Skermanella sp. TT6: one gene and its partners. The protein of the gene in region 3 interacts with the protein of the main gene of each other region in a pairwise test. Links are inferred from orthologs where the notes say so. Each region holds a gene or a part of one and is shown on either strand. Other genes may lie near its edges. The genes, in order: IGS68_RS12540, IGS68_RS27155 and IGS68_RS13485.

The links.
Region 1: the proteins of IGS68_RS13485 (region 3) and IGS68_RS12540 interact in binary tests that used the Escherichia coli proteins (3 or more experiments, as listed by UniProt). The link is inferred for Skermanella sp. TT6 from one-to-one orthologs.
Region 2: the proteins of IGS68_RS13485 (region 3) and IGS68_RS27155 interact in binary tests that used the Escherichia coli proteins (3 or more experiments, as listed by UniProt). The link is inferred for Skermanella sp. TT6 from one-to-one orthologs.

What each region holds. Positions count from the first base shown.
Region 1 is NZ_CP067420.1:2,663,195-2,666,346, reverse strand. Bases 51-3,049 are described here. They hold IGS68_RS12540 (two-component system sensor histidine kinase NtrB), read right to left. Parts: upstream 2,116-3,049; coding sequence 985-2,115; downstream 51-984. Other genes in these bases: dusB (tRNA dihydrouridine synthase DusB), read right to left, coding at 2,115-3,049; ntrC (nitrogen regulation protein NR(I)), read right to left, coding at 51-985. Also shown: more of ntrC, read right to left, coding at 1-50; more of dusB, read right to left, coding at 3,050-3,101.
Region 2 is NZ_CP067420.1:5,807,497-5,811,056, reverse strand. What follows is about bases 134-3,540. They hold IGS68_RS27155 ([protein-PII] uridylyltransferase), read left to right. Parts: upstream 134-475; coding sequence 476-3,340; downstream 3,341-3,540. Other genes in these bases: IGS68_RS27150 (hypothetical protein), read left to right, coding at 3,337-3,474; IGS68_RS27160 (hypothetical protein), read right to left, coding at 134-200. Also shown: more of IGS68_RS27160, read right to left, coding at 1-133.
Region 3 is NZ_CP067420.1:2,856,770-2,859,747, reverse strand. Bases 1-2,825 are described here. They hold IGS68_RS13485 (P-II family nitrogen regulator), read right to left. Parts: upstream 1,676-2,825; coding sequence 1,325-1,675; downstream 1-1,324. Other genes in these bases: IGS68_RS13475 (NAD(P)H-hydrate dehydratase), read left to right, coding at 2,184-2,825; glnA (type I glutamate--ammonia ligase), read right to left, coding at 1-1,002. Also shown: more of IGS68_RS13475, read left to right, coding at 2,826-2,978. UniProt on the Escherichia coli protein: P-II indirectly controls the transcription of the glutamine synthetase gene (glnA). P-II prevents NR-II-catalyzed conversion of NR-I to NR-I-phosphate, the transcriptional activator of GlnA. When P-II is uridylylated to P-II-UMP, these events are reversed.

The DNA of each region.
Region 1 (3,152 bases), 190 kb from region 3 along the record:
AGTGGCGGACCAGCGACGGGATGTCCTCGCTCCGTTCCCGGAGCGGAGGCAGGCGGATCGGCACGACGTTGAGCCGGTAGAACAGATCCTCGCGGAACAGGCCCTGGCGGATCAGCGTGCGCAGGTCGCGGTGGGTCGCCGCGATGATCCGGACGTCGGTCTTGATCGGCGTGCGGCCGCCTACCGTCGTGTATTCCCCCTCCTGCAGGACGCGGAGCAGCCGGGTCTGGGCTTCCAGCGGCATGTCGCCGATCTCGTCCAGGAACAGGGTGCCGCCCTGGGCCTGCTCGAACCGGCCGGTGGAACGGGTGGTGGCGCCGGTGAAGGCGCCCTTCTCGTGGCCGAACAGCTCCGACTCGATCAGCTCGCGCGGGATCGCGGCCATGTTGATCGCGACGAAGGGGCCGCTGCGGCGCTTGCCGTACTCATGGAGCGCGCGGGCGACCAGCTCCTTGCCGGTGCCGGACTCGCCGGTGATCATCACCGTCAGGTCGGTGCCCATCAGCCGGGCCAGCACCCGGTAGATCTCCTGCATCGCCGCCGAGCGGCCGATCAGGGGGAGCTGCTCCTCGGTCTCGGCATCGTCGAGGACGCTGTTGCCGTTGAGGGCGAGCGGCTGCGGCGCGCTGAGCGCGCGCTCCACCACGCTGACCAGTTCCTTCAGGTCGAACGGCTTGGGCAGGTACTCGAAGGCGCCCCGCTCGGCCGCCTTGACCGCGGTCATCAGCGTGTTCTGCGCGCTCATCACGATGACGCGCAGCTCGGGACGGATCTTCTTTATGCGCGGGATCAGGTCGAGCCCGTTCTCGTCCGGCATCACCACGTCGGTGATGACGAGGTCGCCCTGCCCGTCAGCGACCCAACGCCACAGGGTCGACGCGTTCCCCGTGGTCCGCACGTCATGGCCCAGCCGGATCAGGGCCTGGTTCAGCACAGTGCGGATCGCGCGGTCGTCATCGGCGACCAGGATCGTCGATGACGGCATTACGACGGCTCCAGAGACTGTTCGAAATCGGCATACATGGGTAGCGATACCTTGAATACGGTTCGGCGCGGCAGCGTCTCGAAATCGATGACTCCGCCATGGTCGCCAATCAGTTTCGCAACCAATGCAAGACCCAGGCCGGTTCCGTTCCGCTTGGTCGTGACGAACGGATCGAACAGATGCGACCGGAGATCCTCCGGTATGCCGTTGCCATTGTCCTGCACGCTGATCAGCAACGGCAGGTGGACGCGGCTGTCGGTGCCGGGAACCGCCAGCCGGACGCCGTGCTGGTAGGCCGTGCTCAGGATGATCTCGCCGCCCTGTTCGGGAACAGCTTCTGCCGCATTTTTAATCAGGTTGAGGAAAACCTGGATCAGCTGGTCGCGGTTGCCATACACGTCCGGCAGGGACGGGTCGTAGCGTTCGGTGAAGCGGACCGTCCGGGCGAAGCCGCTCTGGGCCACCTTGCGGACATGCTCCAGCACGCTGTGGATGTTGACCGCCGTCCGCTCCGGCGGCCGCTTGTCGGAGAACACCTCCATCCGGTCGACCAGCGCCACGATGCGATCGGACTCGTCGCAGATCAGCCGGGTCAGCTCCCGGTCGGGTTCGGACGCGTTCTGTTCCAGCAGCTGCGCGGCGCCGCGGATGCCGGACAGCGGGTTCTTGACCTCGTGGGCCAGCATCGCGGCCATGGCGGTGACCGAGCGGGCGGCGTTCCGGTGGGTAAGCTGGTTGTCGATCTTGCGGGTGATCGACTTCTCATGGAGCGACATCACCACGCAATCCGCCGGCTCGCCCAGCGGGGCCACGCGGACCGTGACCAGGTGGATGCCGATCCGGGGGGTGTCGAGGGTCACGCCGTATTCCGACATGCTGGCGCCGCCGGCCAATGCCTGCTCGATCAGGAAGAAGACCGGGCTGTCCGACGGCAGCAGGTCGGTCAGCGGCTGCCCGATCAGGGCCGCGGCGCCGCATTCGAAGAACTCCTGGGCTTCCAGGTTGACGTACCGGATCTCGTTCCTGTGGCCGATCACCAGCACCGGGTCGGGCAGGGCGTTGAGGATGCCGGAGGGGTCTATCTCCTGCCGCATCGCCTTCCGCCGCAGGGGGGTTACCGCGCGCGCCATCAAGCTGCCATCCGTTCGATCTCGGGGGAGTAGAAGGACCGGATCATGCCGAGCACGACGGCCGGATCGGAGACGCGATTGACCTCGGCGCGGAACTCGGCCGAGCCGGGCAAACCCTTGCTGTACCAGGAAACATGCTTGCGGGCGATCTTGACGCCGGCGTCGGTGCCGTAATGTTCCAGCATGGCCTCGTAATGTTCGATAAGGGTGGCGAGCTGGTCTTCGAGCCGCGGATCGGGCAGGCGCTCGCCGGTGCGCAGGTAATGGATGACCTGCCCGATGAACCAGGGGCGGCCATAGGTCCCCCGGCCGATCATGACTCCGTCCGCGCCGGACTCCGCCAGGCAGCGGGTCACGTCCTCGAAGGCGGTCATGTCGCCGTTGGCGATGACCGGGATCGAGACCGCCTCCTTCACCGCGCGGATCGCCTTCCAGTCGGCGGTGCCGGTGTAGAACTGGCACCGAGTGCGCCCATGGACCGTGACCATGCGGATGCCGCATTCTTGTGCAATCCGCGCCAGATTGGGGGCGTTGCGGTTCGCGTCGTCCCAGCCCAGCCGCATCTTCAGCGTGACCGGAACGTTCACCGCCTTGACCGTCGCCTCCAGGATGCGGGCGGCATGGACCTCGTCCCGCATCAGGGACGATCCGGCGTGCCCGTTGACGATCTTCTTGACCGGGCAGCCGAAATTGATGTCGATCAGCGCGGCGCCCCGATCCTGGTTCAGCCTGGCCGCTTCCGCCATGACCGCGGGCTCGCATCCGGCGAGCTGCACGGCCATGGGAAACTCTTCGGCGCAGTTGGTCGCCATCTTCATGGTCTGGCGCGACGCGCGGATCATCGCCTGGCTCGCGATCATTTCCGACACGACGAGGCCGGCGCCGGCTCGCTTGACCAGCCGGCGGAACGGCATGTCCGATACGCCCGACATGGGGGCCAGGATGACGGGGTCGTCGATCCTGATGGATCCGATGTTGATGCCCATGTTTTGGGCAATTCCCTGTAATGCTGTCATTTTGTGCAGGCTAGCACGCAT
Region 2 (3,560 bases), 3.0 Mb from region 3 along the record:
TTCAGCCAGATCCCGAAGATCACGACGGTTCCCGGCCCCATTCGCCGGTGGTGGGCAGGGCCAGCAGCGAGAAGCAGTTCCTGCTCGGGCAGGAATATCTCATGCGACCAGCCCTGACTCTCGATCAGCAGAAACGCCGGCCGGCGGCGCTCGAACTGCTGACGCTGAACCACCCGGATCATCATATCAACGCCAAACATGCCTTTCCCGCAGGTGTGTGCCTGGCCGGCTGGCTGGCCGAATGCCCGAGCGAGATCAGGGGCGACCAAGTCTACTGGAATTCGAAACGGAGAGCGAAAGTGGCGACGGCAAAAGCGGCGTCAGGGTGACGGCCGGTGCCGAATGGCACCCCTGCCGATCCCGCAGGGGTCAAAATTTTTACGGTGTGGTCCATATAACGGATCGACAGGGTGTGGTCCCGCCGGAGCGAGCCGGTCGGACGGTGCCGTCCAGACCGTGAGTGCGTTGAGTCGACATGCTGACCCTTTCCGACACCATCCCCGATCGCCGGGCCATCGTCTCCAAGCGGCGCCTGGTCGCCGAGCTCCAGTCCCTGGCGGAAGAGCACGGTACGGGCGCCGCGCTGCGCCCGCACACGCTGGCGGCCCTGCGCAAGGCGCTGGACGACGGGCGCGCCGAGGTGCGGCGGCGGCTGGAGGCGGGGGGGACCGGCACCGACTGCGTGCGCCAGAACGCCTACCTGATGGACCAGGTGATCCGGGCGCTGGCCGAGCATACGGCCGGCATCATCTTCCCCGTCGCCAACCCGACCTCGGGCGAGCATTTCGCGATCGTGGCGATCGGCGGCTACGGGCGGGGCGAGATGGCGCCGTTCTCGGACGTGGACCTGCTGTTCATGCTGCCCTACAAGCGGACGCCGCGGGTCGAACAGGTGTTCGAGTACATGCTCTACATGCTGTGGGACCTGGGGCTGAAGGTCGGCCATGCCGTGCGCTCGGTGGACGAGTGCATCCGGCAGGCCAGGGGCGACGTGACGATCCGCACCAGCCTGCTCGAGTCGCGCTTCCTGCACGGGGAAGAGAAGCTGTACGCCGAGCTGCGCCGCCGCTTCACCAAGGAGATCGCGACCGGGACCGGCCCCGCCTTCATCGAGGCCAAGCTGGCCGAGCGCGACGCCCGCCACCGCCGCCTGGGCGACAGCCGCTACGTGCTGGAACCCAACATCAAGGAGGGCAAGGGGGGGCTCCGCGACCTGCAGACCCTGTTCTGGATCGCCAAGTATTATTACCAGGTGGACGACGTCTCCGAGCTGCTGGACAAGGGCGTCCTGCTGGAGGAGGAGGTCGCCAAGTTCGCCAAGGCGCAGGACTTCCTGCTGACCGTGCGCTGCCACCTGCATTACCTGGCCGGACGGGGCGAGGACCGGCTGACCTTCGACGTGCAGGCGGACATCAGCCGGCGGCTGGGCTATGTGGACCATGCCGGGCTGATCGGGGTCGAGCGCTTCATGAAGCACTATTTCCTGGTCGCCAAGGACGTCGGCGACCTGACCCGGATCTTCTGCGCCAACCTGGAGGCGGAGGCCAAGCGCCAGCCGCGCTTCAGCCTGCTGCGCATCGCCCTGGCGCGCAAGGACATCGAGGGCTTCCTGCTGGACGGCGAGCGGCTGAACGTGCGCTACGACCGGCAGTTCAAGGACAACCCCGTGGACACGATCCGGCTGTTCCACGTGGCGCAGGTCAACGGGCTGGACATCCACCCCAACGCGCTGCGGGCGCTGACCCGCGCGCTGGGCGTGGTGGGGCCGAAGCTGCGGGCCGACCATGATGCCAACCGGCTGTTCCTGGAGATGCTGACCTCGCGCAAGGACCCGGAGGTGCCGCTGCGCCGGATGAACGAGGCCGGCGTGCTGGGGCGCTTCGTGCCCGATTTCGGCCGGATCGTCGCCCAGATGCAGTACGACATGTACCATGTCTTCACGGTGGACGAGCACACGCTGTTCGCGCTGGGCATCCTGCACGACATCGAGTCGGGCGGGCTGAGGGACGAGCTGCCGCTGGCCAGCGAGGTGGTCCACAAGCTGGTGTCGCGCCGGGCGCTGTATGTCGCGATGCTGCTGCACGACATCGCCAAGGGGCGCGGCGGCGACCATAGCGTGCTGGGCGCCAAGGTGGCGGAGAAGCTGTGCCCGCGCCTGGGGCTGAGCGCGGAGGAGACGGAGACCGTCGCCTGGCTGGTCCGCTGGCATCTGACCATGTCGGACGCCGCCTTCAAGCGCGACCTGGAGGACGACAAGACCATCCGCGACTTCGTCGAGCTGGTCCAGTCGCCGGAACGGCTGCGGCTGCTGCTGGTGCTGACCACCGCCGACATCCGGGCGGTCGGCCCCGGCCGCTGGAACGGCTGGAAGGCCACCCTGCTGGCCGAACTGTACCATCGCGCCGAGGACCTGATGTCCGGCGTGGTCAGCGCCCAGCGGCGCGAGCGCCGGGTCAACGCCGCCCAGGCGGCGCTGCGCGGGCTGCTGGCCGACTGGAGCGAGGCCGAGATCGAGAGCCACCTTGCCCACGGCTACCCGGCCTACTGGCTCAGCTTCGATCCCGAGACCCACGCCCGCCACGCGCGGCTGATGCGCAACGCCGACCGGGACGGCGCGCCGCTGACGGTGGACACCCGGATCGACCGGGGCCGGGCGGTCACCGAGGTGACGATCTACACCCACGACCATCCGGGCCTGTTCTCCCGGCTGGCCGGCGCCTTCGCGCTGGCAGGCGCCACCATCCTGGACGCCAAGATCTTCACCATGACCAACGGCATGGCGGTGGACGTCTTCTCGGTCCAGGACGCCGCCGGCGGGCCGTTCGACAGCGGCGACAAGCTGGCCAAGCTGTCGGTCATGATCGAGCGCACCCTGTCCGGCCAGCTCCGTCCCTTGCAGGAGCTGGCGAAGCGCAAGCCGGCGATCAACAACCGCACGCGGGTGTTCAAGGTGCCGCCGCGGGTGCTGATCGACAACAAGGCCAGCACCACCCACACCGTGATCGAGCTGAACGGGCGCGACCGGCCGGGCCTGCTGTACGACGTGACCCGGGCGCTGACCAACCTCAGCCTCCAGATCTCCTCGGCCAAGGTCTCGACCTATGGCGAGAAGGCGATCGACGTGTTCTATGTGAAGGACGTGTTCGGGCTGAAGATCACGCACGAGAGCAAGCTGGCCCAGATCCGCGAGAAGGTGCTGACCGCGCTGAGCGACCCGATCGCCGAGGCCCAGGCGGACAGCGGCCGGTTCTCCGCGGCGGAGCGCAGCCGGGCGCGCTCCCGGCAGAAGAAGCCGGCGGTTCCCCGGCGCAAGACCCCGGCGGAGTCGGCGGCGGAATGACGCGCCTGGGAGCCCTCCTGGTTGCCCTGGCCCTGTCCGTCCTGCTGGCGGCCTGCGCCGTCCCGACCCCCAACGTGGAGGTCAGCGGCGGCAGCGCCAGCCCGACGCGCTGGCGGGTCGGCATTCCGTTCTGAGGTCGCTTTTCCCGAAGGTTCGTCTTTTTTGCCGCAGATGAACGGCGATGGAAGAGGATATTCATGGGTTATCTGCTTTCATCGCC
Region 3 (2,978 bases):
GGCCAGCAGCACCGGAGCCTCGTAGCCCGGAACCAGACGCTTGTAGCTGTTGGTCGACGGGTTGGTGAAGGCGTTCAGCGCGCGGGCGTGCTTGATGATGCCGCCGATGTAGTACAGCGCTAGGTCGGACAGGTCGGCGTAGCCCGAGCCGGCGAAGATCGGCTGGCCATCCTTCCAGATCGACTGGTGGCAGTGCATGCCCGAGCCGTTGTCGCCGTAGACCGGCTTCGGCATGAACGTCGCGGTCTTGCCGTAGGCCGCGGCGACGTTATGCACGACATACTTGAACTGCTGCATGTTGTCGGCGGTCTTGACCAGCGTGTCGAACTTGATGCCGAGCTCGTGCTGGGAAGCGGCCACCTCGTGGTGGTGCTTCTCGATCTCGACGCCCATCTCGCCCAGGACGGTCAGCATCTCGGCGCGCAGGTCCTGCCCCGAGTCGATCGGCGGAACCGGGAAGTAGCCGCCCTTGACGGCCGGGCGGTGGCCCAGGTTGCCCTCGGGGAGTTCCTTGCCGGTGATGTACGGGCCTTCCTCGCTGTCGATCTTGTAGAAGCACTGGTTCATCGAGACTTCGTAGCGGACGTCGTCGAACACGAAGAACTCGGCTTCCGGACCGAAATAGGCGGTGTCGCCGATGCCGGCCGCTTCCATGTGCGCCTGGGCCGCCTTGGCGATCGAGCGCGGGTCGCGGTTGTAGGGCTGGCCGCTGGAGGGCTCGTACACGTCGCAGAAGATGTTCAGCATCGGCTGGGCCGCGAACGGGTCCATCACCGCGGTCGCCGCGTCCGGCATCAGGGTCATGTCGGACTCGTTGATCGCCTTCCAGCCCGCTATCGATGAACCGTCGAACATGATGCCGTCGGTGAAGGCTTCTTCGTTCATCGTGGAGACGTGCTGCGCGGTGTGCTGCAGCTTGCCGCGCGGGTCGGTGAAGCGAAGGTCGACGTACTTGACGTCGTGTTCCTTGATCAGGTCGAAGACCTTGCTGATGTCAGACATGCCTCGGGATCCGTTTCTATGGTTGACGCTGGCTCGCTCCCGCCGAGGAGGACGGGGAGAAACCGATTTTGGTGACGCGCGCGGGCGTTGTTATGTCACGACCTTTCCGGACGCACAATCCACAGCTTATCCGTCAGCGGAATTGCGGCGACGTGGCTGTCCGGCCGGCTTTGCCCGCGATGTCGATGGAGCCGGACGCGCGGCCGGGATCGGCCGGCGCCAAGGTCTTATCCGGGATCGGCCGCGGCGGCTTTCCGCGCTGCGCGCGAATCGCCGTGGGCCGTCCGAATGGGGTGGAGCGGTCGGGGACGGTCGATGCGCGTCAGACGGCGTCGCTTCCCTTCTCGCCGGTTCGAATCCGGACGACTTCCTCGACCGGAGTCACGAAGATCTTGCCGTCGCCGATGCGGCCGGTGTGGGCAGCCGTCTGGATGGCCTCGATGGCGCGGTCGACCAGACTGTCGTCCATCACCACCTCGATCTTCACCTTCGGCAGGAAGTCCACGACGTATTCCGCGCCACGGTACAATTCCGTATGACCCTTCTGCCGCCCGAAGCCCTTGGCCTCGGTGACGGTAATGCCCTTGATGCCGACCTCGTGAAGGGCTTCCTTCACTTCGTCGAGCTTGAACGGCTTAATGATGGCTTCGATTTTTTTCATGATGCTGATCAACGACTCCCCGTGGATGGCGGCGCGCCACCGAGCGGTGCTCATCATCCCGTAAAGCACGGGGCATGCCAACGCCCGATTGCCTTGCCGGAACACGCGGGACGGCCTTTCCGCAGCAGCGCCTGCCGCCGCAGCCGGCACGGATCTGATGAACCGGTGTGCATATTGCCTAAACAGTGTGCAGCTTGACATGTCACGCCGCCGCGTGGCGCTTCGGCCGCCGGAGGTCGATTTCGTCCCTTGACGGGGCTCCGGCGATTTGGCATAGACACGGCCCCAACGGTGGCGGCGGTAGCTCAGTTGGTAGAGCCCTCGGTTGTGGTCCGAGTGGTCGTGGGTTCGAGTCCCATCCGTCGCCCCATCCCGTCCCGGGAAATTCACTTCAGGTCCAGGCGAAGTCGGCGCATCCTGCGGCCCCCCTTGGGGAGTGCGGGCTGTTATGCTGCGCCCCACGCCGTTCTGCCGGCATGCGGCCGGCCGACATGGCCGAGTTCGAACCGGGAGTTCTCCGATGGCAGCACAGAACGCTTTGCTGACGGTCGCCGAGATGTATCGTGCGGACGCGCTCACGATCGAGGGCGGCGTCTCCGGCGAAACCCTGATGGAGGCGGCCGGGGCCGCCGTCGCCCGGGCCGTCGCGGCCCGCCGGCCGCCCGGCACCGTGGCCGTGCTCTGCGGGCCCGGCAACAACGGCGGCGACGGTTTCGTGGTCGCCCGCCTGCTTGCGGGGCAGGGATGGTCGGTGCGGGTCGGGCTGCTCGGCAGCCGCGAGGCGCTGCGGGGCGACGCCGCCGTCATGGCGGGCCGCTGGAACGGGACGGTGGCGCCCCTCGCGCCAGAATTGCTCGACGGGGCCGATGTCGCGGTGGACGCCCTGTTCGGGGCCGGCCTGTCCAAGCCGCTGGAGGGCATGGCGCGGGCCATGGTCGAGGACCTCGCCGCCCGCGCCATTCCGACGGTGGCGGTGGACGTCCCCAGCGGCGTCCACGGCGATACGGGCGCCGTGCTCGGCGCCGCGGCGCCGGCTTCCGTGACGGTCACCTTTTTCCGGAAGAAGCCCGGGCATCTGCTGTTGCCCGGTCGCGTCCTGTGCGGCGACCTGGTGGTGGCCGACATCGGAATTCCCGACCGGGTGCTGGACCGGATCGCGCCGAGGCTCGCCGAGAACGGGCCGGCATCCTGGCTTTCGGGATTTCCCTGGCCGAGGCTCGACGGCCACAAGTTCGACCGGGGCCACGCCGTTGTGTTCGGGGGCACCCGGATGACCGGTGCCGCCCGCCTGGCTGCCCGGGCGGCGCGGCGAGTC